DNA from 2 places in the Mycolicibacterium poriferae genome. Region 2 is predicted to be linked to the other one. Evidence: predicted binding sites of a transcription regulator. Region 2 holds the regulator's gene; the other holds the start of a gene.
What was found. The regulator LexA, encoded in region 2, represses DNA repair genes until DNA is damaged. The targets are predictions, from matches to a motif close to CGAACANNTGTTCG.
Positions count from the first base shown of each region.

Region 1: a site for LexA is predicted at 7,608-7,621, ahead of cofD (2-phospho-L-lactate transferase). Genes of this name have one in related genera too.

Region 1 covers NZ_AP022570.1:2,086,245-2,100,782, forward strand. Annotated here, with positions in the region: gene G6N39_RS09950 (LCP family protein) at 1-330, opposite strand, end outside; gene rfbD (dTDP-4-dehydrorhamnose reductase) at 397-1,269, shown strand; gene G6N39_RS09960 (glycosyltransferase family 2 protein) at 1,334-2,227, shown strand; gene manB (mannose-1-phosphate guanylyltransferase ManB) at 2,227-3,306, shown strand; gene G6N39_RS09970 (putative endonuclease domain-containing protein) at 3,462-4,328, shown strand; gene G6N39_RS09975 (NUDIX hydrolase) at 4,356-4,901, opposite strand; gene G6N39_RS09980 (coenzyme F420-0:L-glutamate ligase) at 5,053-6,396, opposite strand; gene cofD (2-phospho-L-lactate transferase) at 6,393-7,379, opposite strand; gene G6N39_RS28165 (WhiB family transcriptional regulator) at 7,881-8,102, shown strand; gene G6N39_RS09995 (metallopeptidase family protein) at 8,193-8,615, opposite strand; gene G6N39_RS10000 (DUF3499 domain-containing protein) at 8,748-9,176, shown strand; gene G6N39_RS10005 (phosphomannomutase/phosphoglucomutase) at 9,307-10,698, shown strand; gene G6N39_RS10010 (TobH protein) at 10,695-11,804, shown strand; gene manA (mannose-6-phosphate isomerase, class I) at 11,810-13,036, shown strand; gene G6N39_RS10020 (FAD-dependent oxidoreductase) at 12,981-14,351, opposite strand; gene G6N39_RS10025 (APC family permease) at 14,418-14,538, shown strand, end outside.
Region 2 covers NZ_AP022570.1:2,845,863-2,860,400, reverse strand. Annotated here, with positions in the region: gene G6N39_RS13605 (iron-dependent transcriptional repressor DtxR) at 206-898, shown strand; gene G6N39_RS13600 (DUF4192 domain-containing protein) at 918-1,955, opposite strand; gene sthA (Si-specific NAD(P)(+) transhydrogenase) at 2,139-3,545, shown strand; gene G6N39_RS13590 (proteasome assembly chaperone family protein) at 3,732-4,733, shown strand; gene G6N39_RS13585 (alpha/beta fold hydrolase) at 4,815-5,837, shown strand; gene G6N39_RS13580 (PhzF family protein) at 5,874-6,560, shown strand; gene nrdR (transcriptional regulator NrdR) at 6,580-7,044, opposite strand; gene G6N39_RS13570 (LysM peptidoglycan-binding domain-containing protein) at 7,208-7,720, opposite strand; gene lexA (transcriptional repressor LexA) at 7,911-8,606, shown strand; gene G6N39_RS13560 (LGFP repeat-containing protein) at 8,617-10,860, opposite strand; gene G6N39_RS13555 (acyl-CoA dehydrogenase family protein) at 11,021-12,217, opposite strand; gene G6N39_RS13550 (DEAD/DEAH box helicase) at 12,404-13,711, opposite strand; gene hflX (GTPase HflX) at 13,941-14,538, opposite strand, start outside.

The DNA.
Region 1 (14,538 bases), 760 kb from region 2:
GGGGATCGAGATCGCCGTCGCCGACTCGCCGTTGTTGGGGATGCGGATCAACACGATCGTGTCGGTGTTGGTCGAGACGTCGTCGCCGGCGCGCAGCACCGCGAGCTCCTCGGCCGACAGCGGGTTGCCGTGCGCGTCGGTGCGGCTGTCGTTGCCGACCAGCAGGATGTCGATCGCGCCGTCCTCGCCGCCCTCGCCGAGCGCCACCGGGTTGATGTGGTTGATCCCGGACTCGAACGAGCGGATCTTGCCCCACGCGACCCCCGTGGTCACGACGATCAACATCGCCACGGCCACCGAGATGACACGCATCAACTGAGCAGCAGGCATTTGCCCAGGCTACTGGCGGATGCCCCGCCAGCCGGGGAGGTGACACGGGCGTGCCAAACTCGTGACATGGACCGCCGAATCGTTATTTCCGGAGCTGGCGGCATGGTGGGACGCGTGTTGGCAGCTCAGGCCCGCGCCCAGGGCCGCAACGTGGTGGCGCTCACATCAGCCGACTGGGACATCACCGACGCCACCGCCGCCGAACGCTTCATCACCCCCGGCGACGTCGTCGTCAACTGTGCCGCCTACACCAAGGTCGACGACGCCGAGACCGACGCCGACCGGGCGTTCGCCGTCAACGTCACCGGCGCCGAGAACGTCGCCCATGCCTGCGCCCGCACCCGCGCCGACCTGATCCACATCTCCACCGACTACGTGTTCAGCGGCGACTTCACCGACGTCCCCGGGGGCGGGCCGCGCCCGTACGACATCGACGACGCCACCGGGCCGCTGTCGGTGTACGGCCGCACCAAGCTGCGCGGCGAAGTCGCCGTGCTGGCCGCGATGCCCGACGCCGGCATCGTGCGCACCTCCTGGGTCTACGAGGGCGCCGACGGCTCCGACTTCGTCGCCGCCATGCGCCGGCACGCGGCGGGGGGCGGCGACGTCGAGGTGGTCGCCGACCAGATCGGCTCACCCACCTACGCCGCCGACCTGTGCAGCGCGATCCTGCAGATCGCCGACAGCGCGATCCGCGAACCCGTCCTGCACGCCGCCAACGCCGGCGCGGTCAGCCGCTTCGAGCAGGCCCAGGCCGTCTTCGAAGAACTCGGCGCCGACCCCTCGCGCGTCAAACCCGTCACCGGTGAGCAGCAGCCCCGGCCCGCGCCCCGCCCGCCGTATTCGGCGCTGTCGGCGGTGAAATCCGAAGCGGCGGGACTCACCCCGCTGCGCGACTGGCGCGCCGCTCTGGCCGCGGCGATCGGGGCGTCGCGCTGACGGTGGCGGCGATTTACGGCGCTGCGCCCGCTACCCTCTACGCCGTGAGATGGGCAGGCCGCGCGTGAGCGACGAACTCTACGTCGTGACGGTGACGTACTCGCCGGGCCCGCACCTCGACCGGTTCCTGGCGTCGCTGGCCCACGCCACCGAGCGGCCCGTCACCGTGCTGATGGCCGACAACGGCTCCACCGACGGCGCACCCGAAGAAGCCGTCGAGCGCTACCCCAACACCCGGCTGCTGCGCATGGGCGGCAACCTCGGCTACGGCAGCGCCATCAACCGCGCGGTCGCCGAATACGGGCTGACCTCGTCGACCGACTTCTTCATCGTCGCCAACCCCGACGTGCAATGGGGGCCCGACAGTATCGACCTGCTGCTCGAGGCGGCCGGGCGCTGGCCCTCGGCGGCGTCATTCGGGCCGCTGATCCTGGACCCGGACGGCTCGATCTACCCGTCGGCGCGCCACCAGCCCAGCATCATCCGCGGCGGCATGCACGCCGTGATCGGACCGGTGTGGAAGTCCAACCCGTGGACCGCGGCCTACCGCCAGGACCGGGCCACCCCCAGCGAACGCGCCGTCGGCTGGCTGTCCGGATCGTGTCTGTTGCTGCGCAGCGCGGCGTTCGCCGAGGTGTCCGGCTTCGACGAGCGCTACTTCATGTACATGGAAGACGTCGACCTCGGCGATCGGTTCGGCCGCGCCGGCTGGCAGAACATCTACGTGCCCGCCGCCGAGGTGTTGCACGCCAAAGGCCACTCCACCGGCCGCGACCCGGCCCGCAACCTGGCCGCCCACCACGTCAGCACCTACACTTTTCTCGCGGATCGCTACCCCAAGTGGTGGCATGCGCCGCTACGGTGGGCTTTTCGGGGGGCGTTGGGGGCGCGAGCCCGCCTGGTCGTCCGGAGTTCACGTCGACAGGCCCGCAGGGCGCAGGCGAAAGGGCAGCGCTGATGGTCAATCCGGCACAAGTGGACGCCGTCATTCTGGTCGGCGGCATGGGCACGCGGCTGCGGCCGCTGACGCTGTCGGCCCCCAAACCGATGCTGCCCACCGCCGGGCTGGCGTTCCTGACGCACCTGCTGTCGCGGATCGCCGACGCCGGCATCGAACACGTCGTGCTGGGCACGTCGTACAAGGCGAAGGTGTTCGAGCAGGAGTTCGGTGACGGCTCGAAGTTCGGGCTGCAGATCGACTACGTCGTCGAAGACGAACCGCTGGGCACCGGCGGCGGCATCGCCAACGTCGCGTCCAAACTGCGTTACGACACCGCGATCGTGTTCAACGGCGACGTGCTGTCCGGCTGCGACCTGGGCGCCCTGTTGGACTCGCACGCCGAGCGCGACGCCGACGTCACCCTGCATCTGGTGCGCGTCGGTGACCCCCGCGCATTCGGTTGTGTGCCAACCGATTCCGACGGCGCGGTGACGGCGTTCCTGGAGAAGACCCAGGACCCGCCGACCGACCAGATCAACGCCGGCTGTTACGTGTTCAAGAAGTCGGTGATCGACTCGATCCCCAAGGGCCGGGCGCTGTCGGTCGAACGCGAGGTGTTCCCCGGCCTGCTCACCGACGGACTCAAGGTGTGCGGCTATGTCGACTCAACCTACTGGCGCGACATGGGCACCCCCGAGGACTTCGTGCGCGGCTCGGCGGATCTGGTGCGCGGCATCGCGCCGTCGCCCGCGCTGAAAGGCCATCGCGGCGAGTCGCTGGTGCACGACGGCGCCGGCGTCGCCCCCGGGGCCCTGCTGATCGGCGGCACCGTCGTCGGGCGCGGCGCCGAGGTGGCCGGGGGAGCGCGCCTGGACGGGGCGGTGATCTTCGACGGCGTCACCGTCGGGGCCGGCGCGGTGATCGAACGCTCCATCATCGGCTTTGGCGCGCGGATCGGGCCGCGGGCGCTGCTGCGCGACGCGGTGATCGGCGACGGCGCCGACATCGGAGCCCGCTGCGAGCTGCTGCGCGGCGCCCGGGTGTGGCCGGGGATCACGATTCCCGACGGCGGCGTGCGGTTCTCTTCGGACATCTAGCTTAGGGTTTTTGGGGCCTTTTGCCGCGAACGTGCATTCCCTGTAGCACGAGAGCGGCTGGAGCTACAGGGAATGCACGTTCGCGGCGGCTGGGCCTGTGGATAACCGGGTATCGACGCCATCGAGTTGTCGGTGCGGCTGCGCAGGCTCCGCGTATGGGAAGAGTCGTTCTAGGAACAGAAGCTGTCGCCGGTGGGCTGGTGACGGCCGGCCAGCTTCGATACGGGTACCGGCGGCTGTATCCCAATGTCTATGTCCCGCGGCACCAACCGCCGTCATTGACGGACAACGCGATAGGCGCATGGCTGTGGTCGGGTCGCCGGGGCATCGTCACGGGTCGAGCTGCGGCACGACTCCACGGGGCGCTGTGGGTGAGTGAGCAGTCGCCGGTCGAGTTGAACTTCAACTGCCGACGACCGCCGGCGGGCATCATCGCCCGCAACGAACGAGTCGGCTGCGACGAGGTGATCCAGATCGGTGATCTGGCCGCGACGACAGTCCACCGAACTGCATTCGACGTCGGCAGGTTTCTGCCCTTGGACGCGGCGGTCGAGCACCTGGACGCGCTAGCCAATGCCACAGGTCTGACGCCCGAACGAGTGAAACCGCTGACAGATCAGTACAGCGGGGCGCGCGGGATGAAGACGCTGCGCAAGGCGCTCGACCTGATGGACGGCGGAGCCGAGTCGCCACAAGAGACCCGGCTGCGGCTTCTCCTCATGAAACACTTTCCCCGCCCGACCACGCAGATACCGGTGCTCGACGGTCATGGTGTGCCGTTCGCTCGTGTGGACATGGGTTGGGAAGACCTCATGATTGCCGTCGAATACGACGGCAAGCAGCATCAGACCGATCGAGATCGATACGTGCGCGATCAGCGTCGAGTGCGACGCATCTGCCGACGTGGGTGGCTGCACATCAAGGTCATCGCCGAAGATCGACCGTTCGAGATCATTGAGCGAGTGAGAGCCGCCAGGGCTAGCCGCGAACGTGCATCCCTTGTAGCCCGTCGCGCCTCCTGACTACAGGGAATGCACGTTCGCGGCACCTCAGGCGAGTCCAGGGGGCTTGGCGGCATGGGCGAGTTGGGCCAGGCCGAAGTCGGTGTCGTCGGGCAGCTCGGCCAGCGGCCACCACTTCAGGTCGAGTGACTCGTCGCTGACGACGATCCGCGCGCCGGCGGGAGCGCGGACGACGAACTGCACATCGAGATGACGCGTTGGCACGCCGAGTGAACAGGTCACCGGGTGCACATGCAGCGCCGCGGGCGTGGGCGCGATCGTCAGGCCGTCGATGCCGGATTCCTCGGTGGCTTCCCGCAGCGCCGCGGCGACGAGGGTGTCGTCCGACGGTTCGCAGTGTCCGCCCAGCTGCAGCCAGCGGCCCACGCGCGGATGCAAAGTGAGGAGCGCGTGGGTGCCGTCGTGGTCGAGCACCAGCGCCGAGGCGGTGATGTGGCCGGGCACGCACTCGCGCAGGCACGCGTCGGCGCGGGCGTCGAGGAAGGCCAACACCGCGTGACGTACGGAATCCTGCGCCGGGTCCTCCGGGTGCCAGGCGCTCAGCACGTCGACCGCGGACTGGTGCAGGGTCATCGGGACCTGCTGTACGCACAGGCGCTCACCGGGACCGTCCGCTGCTGGACGCGGCGTGGTTGTCGACGGCTGGCGCAGACGAGCACGCCGAATCGTCCCCGCCGCGGGGGTCGAGCTCGCTCGACCCGACGACCTCCCGAATCCACCACAGTCACTTGCGCACCAGCAGACCGTCGGTCGGCACAGGGTCTCGCGGCGGCGGTGGCCCACCCGCGGCATGCCCGATGGCGATCGCACCCAGCGGCTCCCAGTCCTCGGGCAACTCCAGTGATGAGCGCACCAGATCCGGGGCGAAGATCGTCGACCCGATCCAGCAGCTGCCTACCCCGCGCACCGCCAGCGCAACGAGCAACCCCTGCACCGCCGCGCCCGCCGCCACCGTGAACATGGTGTGCTCGGCAGCGGTACGACGCTCGTCGGGATAGGTGTGCGCACCGTCGGGAACCATGAACGGGATCACCAATTCGGGCGCGTCGTAGAGAATCTGGCCGCGGCCGACCCGACGCTCCACTGACTCGGGGTCTCGGCCGTCGCCGGACAGGTCGGCGCGCCACCGATCCTTCATCGCATCGAGCAACGCCAGACGCACCGCCTGGTCCTGCACCCACACGAACCGCACCGGCCGGGTGTGGTGAGGAGCGGGGGCGGTCAGCGCCTCGGCCACCGCGTCCTCGATCACCGCCGGGTCGACGGGTTCGTCGCTGAACTGGCGTATCGAGCGGCGCAGCAGCTGGGCCTGTGAACGACCCAGTGCGATGGCCTCCTCGGTGCCCAGCCAGAACAGATCCTCTTCGCCGGCGCGGACCAGCGTGCGCGCCGAGGACCCGTCGTCGTGCAGAGCCAGCCCCCGCACGACGGCGACCGGAACCGCGGTCAGCTTGCCCTTCACCAGATCGGCGGCCGCGGCGATCTCGTCGGCGACGGCGATCTCGGTGACGATCAGTTCGTTGCCGTGCCGATCGTGTTCGCCCGCGTAGCCGTGCAGCACCGTCAACCCGGCCGCGCCGATCGCGACGTCGGTCTGACCGGTGCGCCAGGCGCGGCCCATGGTGTCGGTGATCACCACACCCACGCGCACCCCGAGTCGCTCACGCAACTCCTGCACCAGCCGTCGCGCGCTGCCGTCGGGATCGACGGGCAGCAGCGCCAGTTCGGCGGAGTCCACGTTCGAGCCGTCCACCCCGGCCGCGGCCTGCACCAGACCGAGTGCGTTCTCGGTGATCAGCGTGCGACCCTTGCGCGCCAGCACTCGTACCGACTCGGCGTCGATCAGCCTGCGCCGCAACGTGTCCCGCAGCTCCGGATCAGTCGGTGCGTCGACCATCCGGCCCTCACATTTGGACAGCACCTTGCTGGTGACCACGACCACATCGTCGTCGCGCAGCCACGGCGCGGCCTGTGCGAGAGCCGCGGCGAGGTCGTCGCCGGGCCGAAACTCCGGCAGGCCCCCGACGGGAAGGAGTTCCACCCGCGCCGACGTGCCGTGGTCGGTCACGGCGCCACCCCGGCCAGCTCCATGCCGGCGCGCACCATCTCGGCCGTCACCGCCGGCTCGGTCATCAACAACGGCACCGCGCGCACGTCGACACCGGGCACCGTGGCGTGATCACCCTCGTGGATCAGCCAGCCGTCCAGGACCCCGGTCGACGACCGTGCCCCATAATGCGCGCCGACCGCCTCCGAGGTGGTGTCCACACCGATCAGGTTCAGGCAGGTATCAGCCATGCCGCGCAACGGCTTTCCGGCGACGATGGGGGAGTAGCCGATCACCGGCGCCGACGTCGTGCGCAGCGCCGCCCGCACCCCGCCGATACCGAGGATGGGTCCGATGCTGACCACCGGGTTCGACGGGGCGATCAACACGATGTCGGCACCCTCGATGGCCTCGGTCACACCCGGAGCTGCGGTCGCCTTGTCGGCACCGATGAACGCGAAACTGTCCGTGGGTACTTGGGCGCGGTAGCGCACCCACCACTCCTGGAAGTGGATGGCCTTCTTCTCTCCGTCGGCCGGATCGGTGATCACGACGTGAGTTTCGGCACGGTCGTCGCTGACGGGCAACAACCTCGCGCCGGGCTGCCATCGGGTGCACAACGCCTCGGTGATAGCCGACAAGGGATAGCCGGCCCGCAGCATCTGGGTGCGCACCAGATGCGTCGCCAGATCACGATCGCCGAGCCCGAACCAATCCGGCTGCACGCCGTAGGCCGCGAGTTCCTCCTTGGCATGCCAGGTTTCGTCGCGGTGCCCCCAACCCCGTTCCGGGTCGATGCCGCCGCCGAGGGTGTACATGCAGGTGTCGAGGTCGGGGCAGATGCGCACCCCGAACATCCACGCGTCGTCACCGATGTTGACCACCGCGGTCAGCTCATGCGGCGACTCTTCACCGCTGCCGAACTGGCCAAGGCCGAGCAGATGCTGCACCCCGAGCAGGAAGCGCGCGCCTCCCACGCCGCCCACCAGTACAGTGACTTTCACACCGAACGAGAGTAGGCGCTGTGCGCCGAAGAGTTTCGCCGGGTGGCTTGCGGATGGGGCCAGTGACCCGAACGTGACAGACACGCCAACGCGCGACGCGCCGAATTGATGTCACGGAATGATATGAATTCCTGTTCTAGCGCTTGACCCACGCTGCCTACCCGTGTGTAATCACAGCAGTGTCATTTCGCGGTTGGCCGGCCGGTTCCGGTGTCGCAGACCGAGATTCGATCACTTGTTCGAATTGAGATGGCCGCACCTTCATAAGTGGGGCTTTTTTAAACGGATCTACGAGACCTGGAGGAGGGGAACATGGCATTTGAGCAGGCCGATTTCGGCGATTCGGTCCGGTTCGACAACAGGCTCCTCGGATCGGTGGGGAGTGCTTCGCACATCCAGACCGGACCGATGCCGGCAGAGATCAATGGTCGTCCGCAGCTGAGTCTGGTGCCCAGCACCAGCACCAGTACCGACGACTTCTTCGACTCCGACACCGAGTCGATCGAAGACCAGTGGCAGGAACGCGCGCTGTGCGCGCAGACCGACCCCGAGGCGTTCTTCCCCGAGAAGGGCGGCTCGACCCGCGAAGCCAAGCGGATCTGCCAGGGCTGCGAGGTGCGCGACGAGTGCCTCGAGTACGCGCTGGCTCACGATGAGCGCTTCGGCATCTGGGGTGGACTCTCCGAGCGGGAGCGTCGTCGCCTCAAGCGCGGCATCATCTAGCCGCCGCGCACGCGCGCACGGCATCACACGCTCTTCATGCGGGCGCGGATGCGCGGCACGCGCAGCGCACCAGACCCAACAGGATCCCTCTCAGTCGTCGTCGATGCTCGGATCGATCACCGACGGTTCGACCCCCAGATAGGTGGCCACCTGAGCCACCAGCAGTTCGTGCAGCAGCTCGGTCAGCTCCAGGGTGTCCTTGGCTCGACGCTCGATCGGCTTGCGGAACAACACAATTCGCGCCCGCGTGGCATTTCCGCGGACATCGACCCCCGCGGGTATCAGCCGGGCCAGCGCAATCGGACCGTCGGCGATCACCTCCGGTGGCCACTGCACACTGTCCGGATCCTTCGGCGACAGCCGGGGAATCTCGTCGACCGCCACGTCGAGCGTCGCCACCCGGTCCTGCCACCGGCGCTCGATCGGCTCGTAAGCCTCCAGCACCGCCATGTCGAACCGCTCGGCGCGGCTGCGCCAACCCGGAACGCTCGGCGGAAGCAGTGGTCCACGCATCTCGCGGCCCCGCCGCGACCCCCGGTGGTTGCGCCGCGTCACGCAGAAGATCGTAACGGTTGAGAGTCGGCGCGCCCGCGGCTGCGCGTGTCCGCCGCGATGCCGACGACGCTGCACGATAACCTCACGTCCGTGAATGTTCCCCGTCGCTGCTGCCGGCCCGGGTGCCCTCACTACGCGGTCGCGACGCTGACGTTCGTGTACTCCGACTCGACGGCCGTAGTGGGGCCGCTGGCGACCGTGTCCGAGCCGCACTCCTGGGACCTGTGCGTCATGCACGCCGGCCGGATCACCGCGCCGCGCGGCTGGGAGCTGGTCCGCCACGCCGGTCCGCTGCCGTCGCACCCCGATGACGACGACCTGGTCGCCCTGGCCGACGCCGTACGCGAAGGCCGCGAGGGCAGAGGAGCGGGCGGGGGCCCGGTACACGGCTTCACCGGATTCACCGACCCCGTCAGCGGCGCCCAGAGCGGCGCATTGATGGCACCGCCGACCCGCAAACCCGAGACCAACGGCCGTCGTCGCGGCCATCTGCGCGTTCTGCCCGACCCCACCGACTGACCCGATCCCCGAAATCGCTCCCCAGCAGGGACGTCGCTGATGGAATGCGATTTCGCAATCCCGGGGCGGCCATATTGATGCGCGGCGACGGCTAGGCTGGAACCACCAGTCCTGTCGTCCAAGGAGCCCTATGTCCCGGTCCGCCGCGGCGGTGCAGCGCGTGATCAAGGCCTACGACGTTCGTGGGCTCGTGGGTGAGGAAATCGACGACGCATTCGTCCGCGAAGTCGGGGCCTCCTTCGCGCGGTTGATGCGCGACGGTGAGAACTCCACGCAGGTCGTCCTCGGTTACGACATGCGGGCCAGCTCGCCGGTGCTCGCCGCCGCGTTCGCCGAAGGCGTCATGGACCAGGGCCTCGACGTCGTGCGCATCGGCCTCGCCTCCACCGACCAGCTCTACTTCGCCTCCGGCTTGCTGAACTGCCCCGGTGCGATGTTCACCGCCAGCCACAACCCGGCCGCCTACAACGGCATCAAGCTGTGCCGGGCCGGCGCCAAACCCGTCGGCAAGGACACCGGCCTGACCACGATCAGCGACGAGGTCATCGCGGGCGTCCCCGGCTACGACGGCACCCGCGGAACCCTGTCCGACCGCGACGTCCTCGTCGACTACGGGCAGTTCCTGCGCTCGCTGGTCGACGTCGGCAGCCTGCGCCCGCTCAACGTGGCCGTCGACGCCGGCAACGGGATGGCCGGCCACACCACCCCGGCGGTGCTGGGACCCATCCCGTCGATGACGGTCTTCCCGCTGTACTTCGAGCTCGACGGCACCTTCCCCAACCACGAGGCCAACCCGCTGGAACCGGCCAACCTCGTGGATCTGCAGGAGTTCGTCGTGCAGACCGGCGCCGACATCGGCCTGGCATTCGACGGTGACGCCGACCGCTGCTTCGTCGTCGACGAGAAGGGGCAGGCCGTGTCGCCGTCGGCGGTCACCGCGCTGGTCGCCGCCCGCGAACTGAGCCGCGAGATCGGCGCGACGGTCATCCACAACCTGATCACCTCCCGCGCGGTGCCCGAACTGGTCACCGAACGCGGCGGCACGCCGGTGCGTTCGCGGGTCGGCCACTCCTACATCAAGGCACTGATGGCCGAGACCGGCGCCATCTTCGGCGGCGAGCACTCCGCGCACTACTACTTCCGCGACTTCTGGGGTGCTGACTCCGGCATGCTGGCCGCGCTGCACGTGCTCGCCGCGCTCGGCGAACAGGACCGCCCGCTGTCGGATCTGATGGCCGACTACCAACGCTACGAATCCTCCGGCGAGATCAACTTCACCGTCACCGACGCGCCCGCCGTCGTCGAATCGGTGCTCAAGTCGTTCGGGCCGCGCGTGCACGGCATCGACCACCTCGACGGGGTCACCGTCGACCTCGGCGACGGCAGCTGGTTCAACCTGCGCATGTCCAACACCGAACCGCTGTTGCGACTCAACGTCGAAGCGTTGACCGCCGAAGGTGTCAGCGGGCTCGTCGACGAGATCGGCGGCTACATCCGCGCCGGCACCAGGGAATTGACGTGAGCACGCCGGCCTCGGCCGCTGTGGTGGACCTCGACGACGCCGAGGGCCTGCTCGAAGCCGACCGGATGGGGTTGCTGCGCGCCGCCTCGATGGCCGGAGCGCAGGTGCGGGCCACCGCCGCCGCCCTCGACGAGGGCGACCTCGACGCGGTGGCCTCGGACTCCCCGCCGCGCACCATCGTGTGGATGGCCGGGCGCGGCAACGCCCACACCGCCGGCACCATGCTGGCCGCGATCCTCGGCGGATCGGTCGGCGCCCCGTTCGTCGTCGTGTCCGAGCCACCGATGTGGATCGGCGCCCTCGACGTCCTGATCCTCGCCGGCGACGACCCGGGCGAACCCGCGCTGGTCTCCGCTGCGGCCACCGGTGTGCGCCGCGGTGCGCGCGTCGTCGTCATCGCGCCGTATGAAGGCCCGCTGCGCGACGCCACCTCCGGCCGCTCGGTCGCGCTGCCCCCGCGGGTGCCGATGCCCGACGACTTCACCCTGACCCGCTACCTGGCCGCCGGCCTGGCGGTCGTGCAGGTGATCACGCCCGGCGCGCAGGCCGATCTGGCCACGCTGGCCGACCAACTCGACGACGAAGCGCTGCACAACAGCGCCGCGCGCGACCTGTTCACCAACCCGGCCAAGGTGCTCGCCGAGCAGATGGCCGGTTACGACGTCGTCTTCGCCGGCGACTGCGCGGCCACCCTCGCGCTGGCGCGTCATGCCGCGACGGTGATGCTGCGCGTCGCTCACCAGACCGTCGCCGCCGTCGACCTGGCCGATGTGCTGGTCGCGATCGGCACCGGGTGGGGCCGCGGGCCCTCATCCGACAGCGACGAGCTGTCCATCTTCCATGACGAGCAGATCGACGGACCGAGACCGGCGCGCACCCGCACCTTCGTGCTGGCCTCCGACGCGCAGCGGCCCGAGATCTCCGCGCGGCTCAGGGGTTTTGACGACATCAAGGTCGTCAACGCCAACGACGTCCCGGACGTCGTGATGGCGGGGGGAGATCGGGAGGTGCCGGCCACCGCGCCGGGACGTCTCGAACAACAATTAGCGCTGTTGGCGGTCCGCCTCGAAATGGCGGCGGTCTACCTGCGGCTGGTTCGAGGTTGAGGTAAGTGCATCTGCTGAGGGGAGCGGTCCGGACCTATGCATGGGGTTCGCGAACCGCGATTGCCGATTTCACCGGGGCGCCCAGTCCCACACCGCATCCGGAGGCCGAACTATGGTTCGGTGCCCACCCGGGCGACCCGGCGTGGCTGCAGGACGACGACACCGAGCGCTCACTGCTCGACGCGCTGCGCGCCGATCCGGAAAGCGAACTCGGGCCGGCGGTGCGCGGCCGATTCGGTGACACGCTGCCGTTCCTGGTGAAGGTGCTGGCCGCCGACGAGCCGCTGTCGCTGCAGGCCCATCCGAGCAGCGAGCAGGCACTCGAGGGCTTCACCCGCGAAGAACGCATGGGCATCCCGATCACCGCGCCCACCCGTAACTACCGCGACCGCAGCCACAAACCCGAAATCCTCGTCGCTCTTGACCAGTTCGAGGCGCTCGCCGGATTCCGGCCCGTGGCGCGCACCGTCGAGCTGATGCGTGCGCTGGGCGTCGCCGACCTCGACCCGTTCATCGGCCTGCTCGATGGACAGTCCGACGGCGACGGGTTGCGCGCACTGTTCACCACGTGGATCACGTTCCCGCAGCCCGACCTCGATGTGCTGGTGCCCGCGGTGATCGACGGGGCGATCGACTACGTGCGTTCGGGGGCAACCGAATTCGAGCGGGAAGCCAAGACGGTGCTCGAGCTGGGTGAACGCTACCCCGGTGACGCCGGCGTGCTGTGTTCGCTGTTGCTCAACCGGCTGTCGCTGGCGCCGGGCGAGGCGATCTACCTGCCCGCGGGCAACCTGCACGCCTACCTGCACGGGATCGGCGTCGAGGTGATGGCCAACTCCGACAACGTGCTGCGCGGCGGCCTGACCCCCAAGCACGTCGACGTGCCCGAACTGCTGCGCGTGCTCGACTTCACCCCCGCCGAGGACGTCGTGGTCCGGCCCGAATCATGTTCCGACGGAGAAGAACTCGTCTACCGCACGCCGGCGCCGGAGTTCGCGGTGTCGGTGTTGCGCATCGACGAGGGCAACCTCGGCCACGAGATCGACGCGCCCACCCGCCACGACGGACCGCAGATCCTGCTGTGCGCCGAGGGTGCGGTCACCGTGCACGCCAAGACCCGCTCGGTGGTGCTGGAACGCGGCAAGGCGGCCTGGGTTGCCGCCGACGACGGACCGATCAGGCTGAGCGCGCAGGAGCCGACCCGGCTGTTCCGGGTGACCGTCGGGATCTAGACCGCCGCTCCTGCATCCACAACCGCATGTTGTGGCGCACCGTGCGGCCCACCAGCTTCGCCGACGGCACCATGTAGAGGCTGTCGAGCAGGCTGAACCGGCGCAGAAACCATTCCGCGAGAACAGGATCAGACTCCGCAGCACCCAGGAACTGGTCGAACAGCGAGCCCACCGGGCGGTACCACCACGGCATCGGGCCCTCGGCCCGGTGCAGGATCAGATCGCCGATCGCGTTCATCGTCCACACCGGCCACGTCGTCTTGTTGGTGGCGGTCAGAAACGTCGTGGCCAGTTCGTCGGGCGGGCCCTGAAGCGCACGGCGCAGATGCCCGGCCTGCAGCGACGTCATCGTCATGCCCTGCCCGAACGTCGGATTGAAGCTCACCACCGCGTCCCCGAACGGCAGGATGCCCGGCGGGAAGCGGTCGAGTTCGTCGAACCGCCGCCACCGACTCGCCGGATACTTGTGCACCGCGACCTCACCCACCGGCTGCGCCTGCTGCACGGCGGCGCTGAGATGAGCCGGCAACAGTTCCTCGGCCAAGGCCTGCATCCCCGCGAAATCCTCTGGCGGAGGCACCTTTCCGACCCCGAACGTCGTCATCGTCCAGACGTCGTCCTCGTAGTAGAGCATGCCCAGCCCCAGCGGCTGCTCCCGCGACGCGCCCGCCACCACGACCTTCTCCCGGACCAGATCCTCTGGGATGGTGAGCCGGTGGGTGGCGTAGCCGATGCCGACCGCGACGCTGTCCTCGCGCGGCCGCTCGAACCCCCACTGGGGCAGCCAGGCCGGCAGCCGGGTGCCGCGACCCGTCGCGTCGATGACCAGATCGGCGTCGACGACCTCGCCGTCAGCGGTGCGCACCCCGGTCACCCGGTGCCCGTCGAAGACCGGCTCGTCGACGCCACGCTGCTGCACCGTGACGTTCGGCAGGGCGGTGACCCGGCTGCGGATCTGCCACTCCAGATGCGGTCGGCTCGGCACGTAGGCGGTGAACTCGTCCTGCAGGCGGTGCTGGGTGCCCAGCACGTGACCGGCCGCCCCGAAATGGATGCAGTCGGGCCGGTTCTCCAAGATCGGCACCCCGTCGGCCACCATGTCGGCCAGCAGCCCGGGGAACAGCGACTCCAACTCCTCGGCGCCGCGCGCCATCAGCAGGTGCACGTGGCGGTCCTGCGGCGTGGCAGCGCGGCTGGCCGGTTCCGCCGGCAGGTCGTCACGCTCGAACACCGTCACCCGGTCAGCGAACTCCGCCAGCACTTTGGCGGCACACAACCCGCCGATGCTGGCGCCTATCACCACTGCGTGTCTCATTGGACCCATCGGATTACACGCTAGTGGGTACATTCCGCTGAAACGATGACGAAAAGGGGACGGTCGATGGTTCAGGAACCGGTGACGCAGACCGTGGGGCGATGGCGGACCAAGTCCGTCGAGCAGTCGATCGCCGACACCGACGAACCCAGCACCAAGCTCCGCAAGGACCTGAACTGGTGGGATC
Region 2 (14,538 bases):
CTCCGCCCCGGGGGCGATTTGATCGGCTCCGCGACGGGGCGATTTGATCGGCTCCGGATGGGGCAGCCAGGGACGACCCGACAGAAGGCCCGCCGCACCACGGCGGGCCTTTTGCGTGTCGACGACGCAGGGCGGTGTCGCCGCAGGGAGCAGCGTTGTCCAGGCGGCAGACCGGTAGACTCACGCACAGACGGAGGGTGTGCGCATGAACGACCTGATCGATACCACCGAGATGTACCTTCGGACCATTTACGACCTCGAAGAAGAGGGCGTCATCCCACTGCGGGCGCGTATCGCCGAGCGTCTGGAACAAAGCGGCCCCACCGTGAGCCAGACAGTGTCACGCATGGAGCGGGACGGCCTGCTCCACGTCGCCGGTGACCGCCACCTCGAACTCACTGAGAAAGGCCGGTCGCTGGCCATCGCGGTGATGCGTAAACACCGCCTTGCCGAACGTCTCCTCGTCGACGTCATCGGTCTGCCGTGGGAGGAAGTGCACGCCGAGGCATGCCGGTGGGAGCATGTGATGAGCGAGGACGTCGAACGGCGACTCGTCCAGGTGCTCAACAACCCGACCACCTCCCCCTTCGGCAATCCCATCCCGGGCCTGTCCGAACTCGGCTTCGGCGGCGATCTGCTCAACGAGACCTCGACGCTGGTGCGCTTGACCGAACTGCCCGCCGGCATGCCGGTGGCCGTCGTTGTACGCCAGCTGACCGAGCACGTCCAGGGCGACACCGATCTCATCGCCCGGCTCAAGGACGCCGGCGTGGTGCCCAACGCCCGCGTCACAGTCGAGCTGAACGACCACGGTGGCGTCATGATCGTCATCCCGGGCCACGAACAGGTCGAACTCCCCCACGAGATGGCCCACGCGGTCAAGGTCGAGAAGGTCTGACACCGGCCCAGGTCTCGGTCTACCCCGCGCGGCGGCCGAACAGCCGGCGCGGCGGAAGCGGGATACCGAGCTCGGCGGCAATGCGGTAACCGGTGCGCGCGAGATCGCGAATCTCTTCGGGCCGTATCCCCGATCGCAGGGCCTGGTCGAGCATGCCTGCCATGTTGTGCCCCGGCTCGCAGCTCAATGCGGCATCCAAAGCGATGCCCGCCAGGGGCCCGTCACCGCGCGCATAGGCGGAGAAGGCCAGCAGCACAAGCGCTTCGGCACGCCAAGGCACGGGTAGCCGTCGCGAGAGATCCGCCCACAGAGATTCCGCCGGTCCGGCACCGTCGCCCACTGCCAGGGCGTAGAGCGTGTCACGGACCTGCGGATGATCCAGCGACGTGCCCAACCGGACCAGGTCGTCGTCGCTCAACGCCGACCCGGCGGCAATCTGCGCGGCGCTCGCCAGGGCGAACTCGATGCGGCTCCCGATGTCGCAACGCTCGACGCCGTCAGCCTTGTCGAGCAGTCGTGCCAGCCCGGCCGCGCGCTCAGGCTCGGTGGGCGTGACGACCGCCACCAGGTCGGCGCGCCGTGCGTAGAGCCGTCGCCCGTCCAGCACCGCGGCCAGCGCCAGCGGCGATGCGGTCGGATCCGCCACCCGCCCGGAGCGGCCGCAGCCGTCTGCGCAGTACCACCGGCCGCCGGCATCGACCACATCCACGACATGCGCGGCGATCAGTTCGACGTGCCTTTCGGCGAGTTCCTCGGTGAGCAGTTGGGTCCACTCCCGATAGTCCTCGGCGCACATCCGGCAGCCGGCGCCCTCGCCGTCGACGATGATCGCGACCGCAACCTCGGGCTCGGCAACAGCTGCCACCTCGGCGAGTTCGAACAGCGGTCCGGTGTCGCCGTCGGGTAGGTCGATGCGTAGCACCGCGCCCATCTCGCCGTCAGCGGCGGTGACGAGTACCAGCGACTTCTCGGGCACGAAGCCCAACACCGCGGGCAGCGAAGCGATCATGAGATCGGGGTTGTCGAGGGGGCATCCGAAGCGTGATGTGGTGGCCATATGGCCAACCTGGCAACTGCTTCCGACGAACCGGCCGCGACAGCGGCCTGCCGCGGCCGAACTGGGGATGAATACGCGATTGGGGATGAACCGCCGGCGCTGGCCGTGGGGTGTTCACCAGTTGTTGACGTGCGCCGACATGCGAGGTGTCGGTAACCGGCGTAGACCTTACCCATGGCTTCGATGCTGGAGTACGACCTCGTCGTGATCGGTTCGGGACCGGGCGGGCAGAAGGCCGCCATCGCCGCCGCCAAGCTCGGCAAGTCGGTGGCCGTGATCGAGCGCGGGCGGATGCTGGGCGGCGTCTGCGTCAACACCGGCACCATCCCGTCGAAGACCCTGCGCGAGGCGGTCGTCTACCTGACGGGGATGAACCAGCGCGAACTGTACGGCGCGAGCTACCGAGTCAAGGACAAGATCACCCCGGCGGACCTGCTGGCCCGCACCACGCACGTCATCGGCAAGGAAGTCGACGTCGTGCGCTCCCAGCTGATCCGCAACCGCATCGACCTGATCGAGGGTCACGGCCGGTTCTTGGACCCACACACGGTGCTGGTCGAGGAACCCCACCGCGGGGAACGCACGACCGTCACCGCGGAGTACATCGTCATCGCCACCGGCACCAAACCCGCCCGCCCGGCCGGGGTCGAGTTCGACGAGGAACGAGTTCTCGACTCCGACGGCATCCTGGATCTCAAGATCCTGCCGACCTCGATGGTGGTGGTCGGGGCCGGGGTGATCGGTATCGAGTACGCCTCGATGTTCGCGGCCCTGGGCACCAAGGTCACCGTGGTGGAGAAACGCACCAACATGCTCGAGTTCTGCGATCCCGAGATCATCGAGTCGCTGAAATTTCACCTGCGCGACCTCGCGGTCACGTTCCGGTTCGGCGAAGAAGTCACCGCGGTCGACGTCGGGGCCACGGGCACCGTCACGACGCTGGCCAGCGGCAAACAGATCCCCGCTGAGACCGTGATGTACTCCGCGGGGCGGCAGGGCCAGACCGACCACCTCGATCTGCCCAACGCAGGCCTCGAGGCCGACAATCGGGGCCGGGTGTTCGTCGACGACAACTTCCAGACCAAAGTCGATCACATCTATGCCGTCGGCGACGTCATCGGGTTCCCCGCGCTGGCTGCCACGTCGATGGACCAGGGCAGGCTCGCGGCCTACCACGCATTCGGCGAACCCTGCAAAGGCATGACCGAGCTGCAGCCCATCGGCATCTACTCGATCCCCGAAGTCTCCTACGTCGGCGCCACCGAGGTCGAGTTGACCAACAGCGCCATCCCGTACGAGGTGGGGGTGTCGCGGTATCGTGAGCTGGCTCGCGGCCAGATCGCCGGTGACTCCTACGGGATGCTCAAACTGCTGGTCTCGACCGAAGACCTCCGACTGCTCGGTGTCCACATCTTCGGTACCAGCGCCACCGAGATGGTGCACATCGGCCAGGCGGTCATGGGCTGCGGCGGGACCGTCGAGTATCTCGTCGACGCAGTGTTCAACTATCCGACGTTCTCCGAGGCCTACAAGGTCGCCGCACTGGACGTGATGAACAAGCTGCGCGCGCTTCACCAATTCCGCAGCTGACCCGGCCCCGCGCAGGTCGACAGCGCCTGCGGCAGGAATGTCACATCGGCGTGTGCACGTTCGAACAAATAGGTGACATGGCGGGTACCCCCGTGGCGTGACCCACGACGTGCGAGACACTGGAGGGGCACGGTCGACCACGACAGACCACTGTCGCGATGACGTCGCGACGAGGAGGCGAGAAAGATGGCTGACAACGCACAAGACCATGGTCAGGAACCGGGCCAGCAGTACCAGCCCGAACAGACCGGCATGTACGAGCTCGAGTTTCCGGCCCCGCAGCTGTCGTCACCGGACGGCCGCGGCCCGGTGCTGATCCATGCGCTCGAGGGTTTCTCCGACGCCGGCCACGCGATCCGGTTGTCCGCACAGCACCTCAAGGACACCCTGGACACCGAGCTGGTGGCCTCGTTTGCGATCGACGAGTTGCTCGACTACCGGTCCCGACGCCCGCTGATGACGTTCAAGACCGACCACTTCACCGCCTACGAAGAGCCCGAGCTCAACCTGTATGCGTTGCACGACCGGGTCGGCACGCCGTTTCTGCTGCTGACCGGCATGGAGCCCGACCTGAAGTGGGAGCGCTTCATCACCGCCGTGCGACTGTTGTCGGAGCGGCTCGGGGTGCGCCGGGTGATCGGGCTGGGTTCGATCCCCATGGCGGTGCCGCACACGCGTCCGATGACCTTGACCGCACATTCCAACGACAAGGAACTGATCGCCGACCATCAGCCGTGGGTCGGCGAGGTGCAGGTGCCCGGCAGCGCGTCGAACCTGCTCGAGTTCCGCATGGCCCAGCACGGCCACGAAGTGGTGGGGTTCACGGTCCACGTTCCGCACTACCTGGCCCAGACCGATTTCCCTGCTGCCGCCGAGACGTTGCTGTCAGAGGTTGCTCGAAGTGCGTCTCTGCAGATCCCGACCGATGCGCTCACCCGCGCCGCAGCGGAGGTGTTCGACAAGATCAACGAGCAGGTGGCGGCCAGTTCCGAGGTCGCTCAAGTGGTGGAGGCCCTGGAGCGCCAGTACGATGCGTTCGTTGCCGCTCAGGAGAACCGGTCTCTGCTGGCGCGCGACGAGGAATTGCCAAGCGGTGAGGAGATCGGGGCCGAGTTCGAGCGTTTCCTCGCCCAGCAGGCCGACGAGAGGTACCGGAAGGACAAGGACGACCCCCGCGACAACAGTTAGCGGATACTCCTCGGACTTCGTGCCGCGCGTTGGTCCCGACGATGAAGTGGGCGACATGACCGTGACGATCGGGTGCCACCGATGACCGAGCGCAAGCCGAATCTGCGCTCGGTGCGCGAGCTCACGCCGACGCTGCAGTTCCGCACCATTCACGGCTATCGCCGGGCGTTTCGGGTGGCCGGCTCGGGTCCGGCGATCCTGCTCATCCACGGCATCGGCGACAACTCCACGACGTGGAGCACGGTACAGACCAAGCTTGCTCAGCGGTTCACCGTGATCGCCCCCGACCTGCTCGGCCACGGCAGATCCGACAAACCGCGCGCCGACTACTCCGTGGCCGCCTACGCCAACGGGATGCGCGATCTGCTCAGTGTGCTGGACATCGACAGCGTGACCGTGGTGGGGCACTCGCTCGGTGGCGGCGTTGCCATGCAGTTCGCCTATCAGTTCCCTCAACTGGTGAACCGGCTGATCCTGGTGGGTGCCGGTGGAGTCACCAAAGATGTCAACCTCGCGCTGCGCGTCGCAGCGATGCCGATGGGTAGCGAGGCGCTGGCGCTGCTGCGGTTGCCGCTGGTGCTTCCCACGCTGCAGGCCGTCGGACGCTGCAGTGGCGCCCTGTTGGGCTCCACCCGCGCGGGCAGGGACATCCATGAGGCCCTGCGCATTCTCTCCGATCTGCCCGAGCCGACAGCGTCGTCGGCGTTCGCCCGCACCCTGCGCGCCGTGGTCGACTGGCGCGGTCAGGTCGTCACCATGCTCGACCGCTGCTATCTGACGCAATCGGTTCCCGTGCAATTGATCTGGGGTAGCCACGATTCGGTCATCCCGGTCAGTCACGCCGACATGGCGCACGCGGCGATGCCGGGGTCGCAGCTGGAGATCTTCGAAGGCTCCGGCCATTTCCCGTTCCACGACGATCCGGACCGGTTCGTCGAGGTGGTCGAACGGTTCATCGACAGCACCGATCCCGCCGTCTACGACCAGGACTATCTGCGCGAGTTGTTGCGCGCCGGCATCAGCGAGACATCGATCTCGGGTTCGGTGGGGACCCGTGTCGCCGTGCTCGACGCCATGGGTGCCGACGAACGCAGCGCAACATGACGTTACGCCGTGGTGCGGCCACGTAGAGTCGGCACCATGGCGATCGACGTGACAGTGCTGCGCGTGTTCACCGACGAAAACGGCAGGTACGGCAATCTCCTCGGCGTCGTCGACGCCGCCAGTGTCGAGCCCGCCGACCGGCAGCGGTTGGCCACCGAGTTGGGCTACAGCGAAACGATTTTCGTGACCCTGCCGGCGGCAGGAACGCACACCACCCAGGCGCACATCCACACTCCGGCGACCGAGCTGCCGTTCGCCGGACACCCGACCGTCGGTGCGGCGTGGTGGCTCAACCAGCGCGGTACGCCGGTCAAGACGTTGCAGGTGCCCGCCGGGATCGTGCAGATCGGTGACGAAGGCGAACTCGCGTCGGTCAGCGCCCGCGCTGAGTGGGCTCCCGCGTTCTCCATCTACGAACTCACCACCGCCGAGGAACTGTCGGCCGCCGATCCGGAGGACTACAGCGACGACGCCGAGCATTATCTGTGGACCTGGATCGACCGGGAAGCCGGGTCGATCAGATCGAGGATGTTCGCACCCCGCCTCGGCATCACCGAGGACGAGGCCACCGGCGCTGCCGCAGTCCGCATGACTGAATATCTGAGCCGGGATCTCACCATCATCCAAGGCCGAGGATCGGTCATCGAGACCAGATGGACTCCGGAAGGATGGGTCAAGGTCGCCGGCCGCGTCGTCGAGGACCACATCCGTCAGGTCGACTGACGAGCCCTCCACGTTCGGGTCAGCCCGGCGCCGGGACCTTCCGATGCGCACGCAGCGCCTGGATCTCCCGCTCGAAGTCTTCAGCCGAGGAGAACGAGCGATACACCGATGCGAACCTCAGGTAGGCCACTTCGTCCAGATCGCGCAGTGGGCCGAGGATCGCCAGGCCGACCTCGTTGCTGGGTACCTCCGGCGAACCCGTCGCGCGCACCGCGTCCTCGACCTGCTGGGCCAACAGGTTGAGGGCGTCGTCGTCGACCTGGCGGCCCTGACAGGCGCGCCGCACACCTCTGATGACCTTCTCGCGGCTGAACGGCTCGGTGACACCACTGCGTTTGACGACGGCGAGGACCGCCGTTTCGACCGTTGTGAATCGGCGCCCGCACTCCGGGCACGCACGGCGTCGCCGGATCGCCTGGCCCTCGTCGGCCTCACGGGAGTCGACGACCCGCGAATCGGGATGACGACAGAACGGACAGTGCATCACCGCTCCTTCGCCACACCGACGGTCAACCGCTTCGGACCCCATCGAGACTACCTGCGCCCGAGTCGGTCGGCCCGACACCGGACCGGCGGGCACGCAGCGAGTACGAGCCGGCAGCGGCGCGTCACGGCGGCGCCAGGTGCCAGTCAAGTCGGGTCCGCCCTCAACCGACCGGGGCGATGAGGGTCTGGCCGGCGTCGACGGCGACCGACTCCAGCTCGTTCAATTGCCGGATACGATCGACCACCTCCGACACCGGGGCGTCCGGCGACACTCGCTGGGCGATCTGCTGCAACGACTCCCCCGCCTGCACCTGCACCACTGCCAGCCGGCTCGGCGGAGCCTCGGCGGTCTCGCCCACGACACCGCCCGCCTGGGCAACCAGGCCGAGCCACAGCGTGATCGCGCCGGCGACGACCGCCAACAGCACTGTGGTGAACGGCGTGATGGGCCGCGGCCGATGCGAGGCCCGCGACAGCAGCACTCCGGTGCCCCGATACTGCGTCGCCGACCCGGCGGGGCGACGCGAACGGTGTGCGGATACGGCGCGCCGGCGCGGACGGAACGCACCCGGCACTTCACGGGGCGTGGCATGGCCGGCGGGTCGCCACGTCGCCTCGTACGCGGGCCCGGCGTCCAGACGGTTCCAGGTGTCGTATTCCGGGGTGATCGTCATCTTCACTGCCCTTCCCTCGCGGTTCGGATTCGCTCTTGTGTTCGAACGATAGTCGATCATGTGTTCGATGGATAGAACATGTGATCGAACTGTTGCGAACGCTAGGCCACCCCACCGACAAGTCCCCTCGGCCCGACACGCGTCGAACACATGTTTGATTCTGTCGCCGCGACGGTCTAGATTCGGGCACATGAGCGACGACAGCGACAGCACGGCCGGCACCGATGCACCCCGTGACCGCGACACCAGCCTGACCGACCGTCAGCGCACCATCCTGGAGGTGATCCGGACATCGGTCACCACCCGCGGCTACCCGCCCAGCATCAGAGAGATCGGCGATGCGGTCGGGTTGACCTCCACCTCATCGGTGGCCCATCAGCTGCGCACGCTGGAGCGCAAGGGGTATCTGCGCCGCGATCCCAATCGCCCCCGCGCGGTCGACGTGCGGGGTGCCGACGACGCGGCCACGCCGGTCGTCACCACCGACGTGGCCGGTTCCGATTCGCTCCCGGAACCGACGTTCGTCCCCGTACTGGGGCGCATCGCTGCCGGTGGCCCGATCCTGGCCGAGGAAGCCGTCGAGGACGTGTTCCCACTACCGCGGGAACTGGTCGGGGAAGGTTCGCTGTTCCTGCTCAAGGTGGTCGGCGAGTCGATGATCGATGCAGCCATCTGCGACGGCGACTGGGTGGTCGTCCGTCAGCAGAACGTCGCCGACAACGGCGACATCGTCGCGGCGATGATCGACGGTGAGGCCACGGTGAAGACCTTCAAACGGACCCGCGGCCAGGTGTGGCTGCTTCCGCACAACCCGGCGTTCGAGCCCATCCCGGGCAATGACGCCGCGGTCCTCGGCAAAGTCGTGACCGTCATCCGCAAGGTGTGACGAGGCGGAACTATCCGGCGCGTACGAAACCCATCGTGCGCGCCATCTCCTCACTGGCGAAATAGATCTCGGCGACCACGTCGCCGTACTCGGGGCTGTCAGGCACCCAGTACAGACCCGATTGGGTGTCGGCCTTCACCGGATAGCCGCCCGGCACTTCGCGTGGATCATCGAGCGCCATGTGCAGCGCTGTTCCCAGCGGTGACGGCTCGTCGATATCGATCCGCGCGTGCCGACCGGTATCGGTCAACGGATCACGCTCGAAGACAGGTCCCGGCGGGGGCACCTCGTCGGCGTAGACCTCACGATCCGCCGCCGGTTCGGTGCCGCCAACCGGATCCGCCTCGTAGATCGCGCCGGCCTGGTTCATCGCGTCGGCCTCGTCGCTGGCATCGGGCTCGCCGATGGCGTCCTCCTCGGCGAAGTCGTCGTCGTACTCGTCGTCGAAGTCCTCGTCGAACTCGTCGTCGAAATCGGACTCGAAATCGGACTCGAAATCGGACTTGAAATCGGACTTGAAATCGGACCCTGCAGCAACGGCGGGTGCGGGACCGGGTTCGTACGCGTCCGGCTCGACAGGAGGCGCGACCTCGCCAGGCGGTGCGACCTCGTCGGGGGTCTGGATCATCGTCGGCGCTGTATCGACGGCGTCGGGATCCTCCTGCTCGGCATCGTCGGAGCGCCCCGCACCGGCAGTACTCCAGAAGCTCAGCGGGGTCGAGACATCGTGAGCGCTCTCCGATGACGGGGGTGCCGCGGTCAGCGAGCCCAAGCCTTCGCGGGCGTACAGGTCGCCGAACAACTCGTCCTCGCCGCCGTACCCTTCTTCTCGCTGCTCCCCGGCGAGCGCGGCCACATACCTGCTGTCGTCGTCCTCTCCGTCGGCGAAGTCGGACGAGTCGTCTCGGCGGCGGTTTCGCATCACCGCGAAGGCCACCACGGCGACCAGGAGCAGGATCGGAACGATGGCCAACAACCACCACCAGCTCCACCGGAATCCGGTGCCCTCGTCGGCGTCGGAGGCCTGCGGTGTCGCAGTAGCCGCCGGGGCTTCCTGGCCCGGCACCTCCAAGCCGGCCAATTGGGAGGCCAAGCTCGCCGGGTCGGTACTGAACTGACCTGAGGCGGTGTTCCAGGAAATGGATCCGTTGGCGAATCGCTGGGTGATGACGTCGCCGTCCTGGGTCTGATCGGCCACCGGCGCTCCCAGCTCCCCGGTCGCCCCGCCGAGTTCCTGCCACGCCGCATTCAACGGGCCGCGCACGATCACAGCGCCGTAGTCGGGAGTCCAGAAGATGACCGGTTCGTCGTCGGCGGCGAACTGGCTCATCCGGCTCGCCGGCTCGAGCCCACCGTCCCTCTCGCTGGTCACCGGGAACCCGAGATCACCCTGCGGACCGCCGACACTCTCGTATTTCGCCAGCACCTGCCCGGTCACCACGTTCGCACCGGTCTCGGGGGTGTAGAAGATCTTGCCGTTGACGAAGTCCTGGCCCCAGCCGTTGTCGCCGATCTCGTACGGCTCCCCCTGGGCCTCTCCCAGCGGGCCCAGCGGACCGCCCGCGGCGCGGCGCGCGGCGTTGATCGCCGAAATCGGGTCGTCGGGGACGGCCAGATCGGTCAGTTGATCGGCCAGTTCCGGCGGTTCGGTGGTGAAGGTCTTGGTGCTGGAGTCGTAGGACAGCGCGCCGCTGGCGAAGTCCTGACTGACCACTGATCCGTCGTAGGTGGCATCGTCGACGGGCACGCCCAGCGCACCGGTCGATCCACCCAGCTGGTCCCATGCGGCGTTGACGGGCCCCCGCACCACGCGGGCTCCGTGCTCGGGGGTCCAGAAGATGACCGGGTTGTCGGGCGCGCTGAACGTGCTGTTGCGGCTGCCCGGAGCCAGCCCGGGACCCTCGTCGATCGTGGGGAAGCCCAGGTCGCTGTCGGCGGCGCCGCCCAGCGACTCGTACTTCTCCAGAATGGCGCCCTGCATGTAGTGCGCCCCGGTCTGGGGGGTGAAGAACATGACACCGGACACGAAGTTCTGCGCGAATCCGTCGCCGGCGGGGTAGACGCCGCCGGTTCTCGCGCCCAGCGGACCGGTATCGCCACCGCTGGCCTGCCACGCCGCGGTGATGGCGCCATCGGCCTCGGCTTCGGGCTGGGCGACGGCGACCGGCGCCAGCAGGAAGGCCGTAGCGACCCCCACCACCGCGATCGTCGCACGACCGAGCATTCGTAGGCGCACCAGCGGCTGCCGGCTCATTGATCCTCCCCGCGGTCGGCGACGGTGTCTCGAAGTCCTCGGTGCGTCCCTCGAGAAATTCTGAGAAAGTTACCGCGTCCGTTCACTGTGCGTCAGCAGACCCCGATAACCAAGCCACCTCGCCGGTCCAGCACAAGAATCTGCCGTGTTTCCGACCTGCTCAGACGCCGAGACTGCGGCCGATGATCTCCTTCATGATCTCGGTGGTGCCGCCGTAGATCGTCTGTACCCGCGCGTCCAGGTAGGCGCGGGCGACGTCGTACTCGCGCATGTACCCGTACCCACCGTGCAGTTGCAGACACCGGTCGATCAGGTGAACCTGCTTTTCGGTGGAGTACCACTTGGCCATCGCGGCTTGCTCGACGGTGAGCTTCTCGTCGAGGTGGAGCCGGATGAACTCGTCGACCATGATGCGCACGAGCGTGGCCTCGGTGGACAGTTCGGCCAGCAGGAAGCGGCTGTTCTGCTGGCTGCCGATGGGTTTGCCGAAGGCCTTGCGCTCCTTGGTGTACTGCAGCGTCTGGTCCAGCACGGCCTCCATTGCCGCCGCCGCCATGATCGCGATGCTGATGCGTTCCTGGGGCAGGTTCTGCATCAGGTAGATGAACCCCTGCCCTTCTTCGCCGAGGAGGTTCGCCGCGGGCACCCGCACATCGGTGAAGGACAGCTCCGCCGTGTCCTGGGCGTCCAGACCGATCTTGTCGAGTTTTCGGCCTCGCTCGAAGCCCTCCATGCCGCGTTCCACGACCAACAGGGAGAAGCCCAGCGCGCCCTTCTCCGGGTCGGTCTGGGCCACGACGATGACGAGGTCGGAGTGAATCCCGTTCGTGATGAACGTTTTCGAACCGTTGAGGATGTAGTGGTCGCCGTCCTTGACGGCCCGGGTCTTGATGCCCTGCAGATCGCTACCGGTACCCGGTTCGGTCATCGCGATGGCGCTGATGAGTTCGCCGGTGCAGAACTTCGGCAGCCAGCGCTGTTTCTGCTCCTCGTTGGCCAGCCGGATCAGGTAGGGAGCGGTGACGTCGTTGTGCAGGCTGAAGCCCAGGCCGCTGTAGCGGCCGGCCGTGACCTCTTCGGTGATGATGGTGTTGTAGCGGAAGTCCGGGTTGCCGCCGCCGCCGTACTCCTCGGGGACGGCCATGCCGAGGAAACCTTGTTTGCCGGCTTCTAGCCACACCCCCCGGTCGACGAGCTTGTCGGCCTCCCACTGCTCGTGGTTCGGGGCGACATGCCGCTCTAGGAACGCGCGGAACGATTCTCGGAACAAGTCGTGCTCGGGTTCGAACAGGGTGCGCTGATAGGCGATGACGGGGGCCGCCTTGTCGGTTCCCAGGCCCATGGTGATGTCCTCCATCGTCGGTACGGACGTTTGACAGACTGCCCGCCAACGTACCCCATCCAACCGGATGGTTGGTCGAGGCCCAGAGCATGTTCACAGGACCGTAAGTTCGGTCCGACGATCGAATTTCGCTGCGGCAACGCGAACCGCGGGCCGGCGCCGAAGCGCCGACCCGCGGTGTGGTGCGTCGAGCTGGGACGTCTACGAGGTGGCGGTCGCCGCCCGCGCCCCGGTGTTACGCGGCCGACGCCGGCGGCCACCGCCGTTTCGGCGCGGACCGGACGTGCGCGGCGCACCGCCGGAGTTCTTCGCCGCAGGAGCGGGATTCGGTGCGGGGGCGCGCAGCGGCGCGATGTCGCCGACGAGCGCCTGCACCTGTGCGGACTCGGCCGTGACCTCCTGCGGACGCACCGAGATCCCGGCCTTACGCAGCAGGTGCTGAGTGTCTCGGCGCTGCTCGGGCAGCACCACGGTGACGACGTCACCGTCGCTGCCGGCACGCGCGGTGCGCCCCGACCGGTGCAGATAGGCCTTGTGCTCCATCGGAGGGTCGACATGCACCACCAACTCCACGCCGTCGACGTGAACTCCGCGGGCCGCGATGTCGGTGGCCACCAGAACCCGTGCCGACCCGCTGCTGAACGCTGCCAGGTTGCGGTCCCGGGCGGGCTGGGAGAGGTTGCCGTGCAGATCCACCGACGGCACTCCCGATTCGGTGAGCTGCTTGGCGAGCTTGCGCGCCTGATGCTTGGTGCGCATGAACAGAATTCGGCGCCCGGTCCCCGAGGCCAACAGGTGCACCAGCTCCTTCTTGGCCTGGGCTCCCCCGACGTGGAAGACGTGGTGGGTCATGGCTGCCGGCGGAGCGCTGACCTCGTCGACCGAGTGCACGACGGGGTCGGCGAGGAAGCGCCGCACCAGCTTGTCGACGCCGTTGTCCAGCGTGGCCGAGAACAGCAGCCGTTGTCCGCCTGCCGGGGTGGCCGCCAGGATGCGGGTGACACCGGGCAGGAAGCCGAGATCGGCCATGTGGTCAGCCTCGTCGAGCACGGTTGTGACGACGTCGTCGAGCGTGATCAGCTTCTGACGCATCAAATCCTCGAGGCGCCCCGGGCATGCCACGACGATGTCGGCGCCCGCGCGCAACGCGGCGACCTGCTTGTTCTGGGAGACCCCGCCGAAGATGGTGGTCACACTCAACCCGCTCGCCGAAGCCAACGGCTGCAGCACAGCGGTGATCTGGGTGGCCAGTTCCCGGGTGGGGGCCAGCACGAGGCCGGTGGGTCGATTCGGCCGGCTGCGGTGTTCGCTCAGTGCGGCCACCAGCGGTATCGAGAACGCCAGCGTCTTGCCGCTGCCGGTCTTACCGCGGCCGAGCACGTCACGGCCCGACAGCGAATCGGGCAGCGTCGCGGCCTGGATGGGAAACGGTGTGGTGATGTCGTTGGCGGCCAGTGCGCGCACCAGAGGTGCGGGCACGCCGAGATCTGCGAAGGTGTGGGTGGTCATGTGTGCCTTTCCGGCGTTCGGGCGGTGTGTGCCCGGCTGACCGCGACGAGGTTCGTCCAGCGGTAGTGCGCACACGGTGGCGAATGTCGCCACGCCACGTGATGTGGGAAATGATCTGATGTCGGCGTCAAGAGGCGGGTGCCTACGTGCGGTGGTGTCAACACTGTTCTGCCGCAGCCGACGTCGCCAACCCTACCGCACAGCCGAGCCGGCGCCCTATTCGCCCTGGTCAGAATGTCGCGAAGTCCGCGAGGCCCGCCGCCAGCGACATCGGCACGCGCCCTTTGATCCGGGTACCGGTCTCGGTGTGTTCGACGGCGTCCACACGTCCTTCGGCGTGGATCCGGTTGACGAGTTCCCCACGGCTGTACGGGATGGTGACATCCACCACTGTGTCGCGCGGCTCGACCAACTCCGCCATCCGGGACTGCAACCGCCCCAGGCCGTCGCCGGTGCGCGCCGACACGAACACCGCATCGGGCAGCGCCCGCCGCAGATGAGCCAGCGTGAGCCCGTCGGCTGCGTCGATCTTGTTGACCACCAACAGTTCTGGCGGTGGTGCGATGCCGTACTCGGCCACCACCTCGTTGACCACCTGGCGTACCGCATTGATCTGGGCCAACGGGTTCACATCCGAGCCATCGACCACGTGGACGAGCAGTTCGGCGCCGACGACCTCTTCGAGCGTCGATCGGAACGCCTCGACCAGCTGGGTGGGCAGGTGACGCACGAAGCCGACCGTGTCGGTCAACACGAATGGCCTGCCATCGGCGAATTCCCCACGGCGCGTGGTCGGTTCGAGCGTGGCGAACAACGCGTTCTCGACC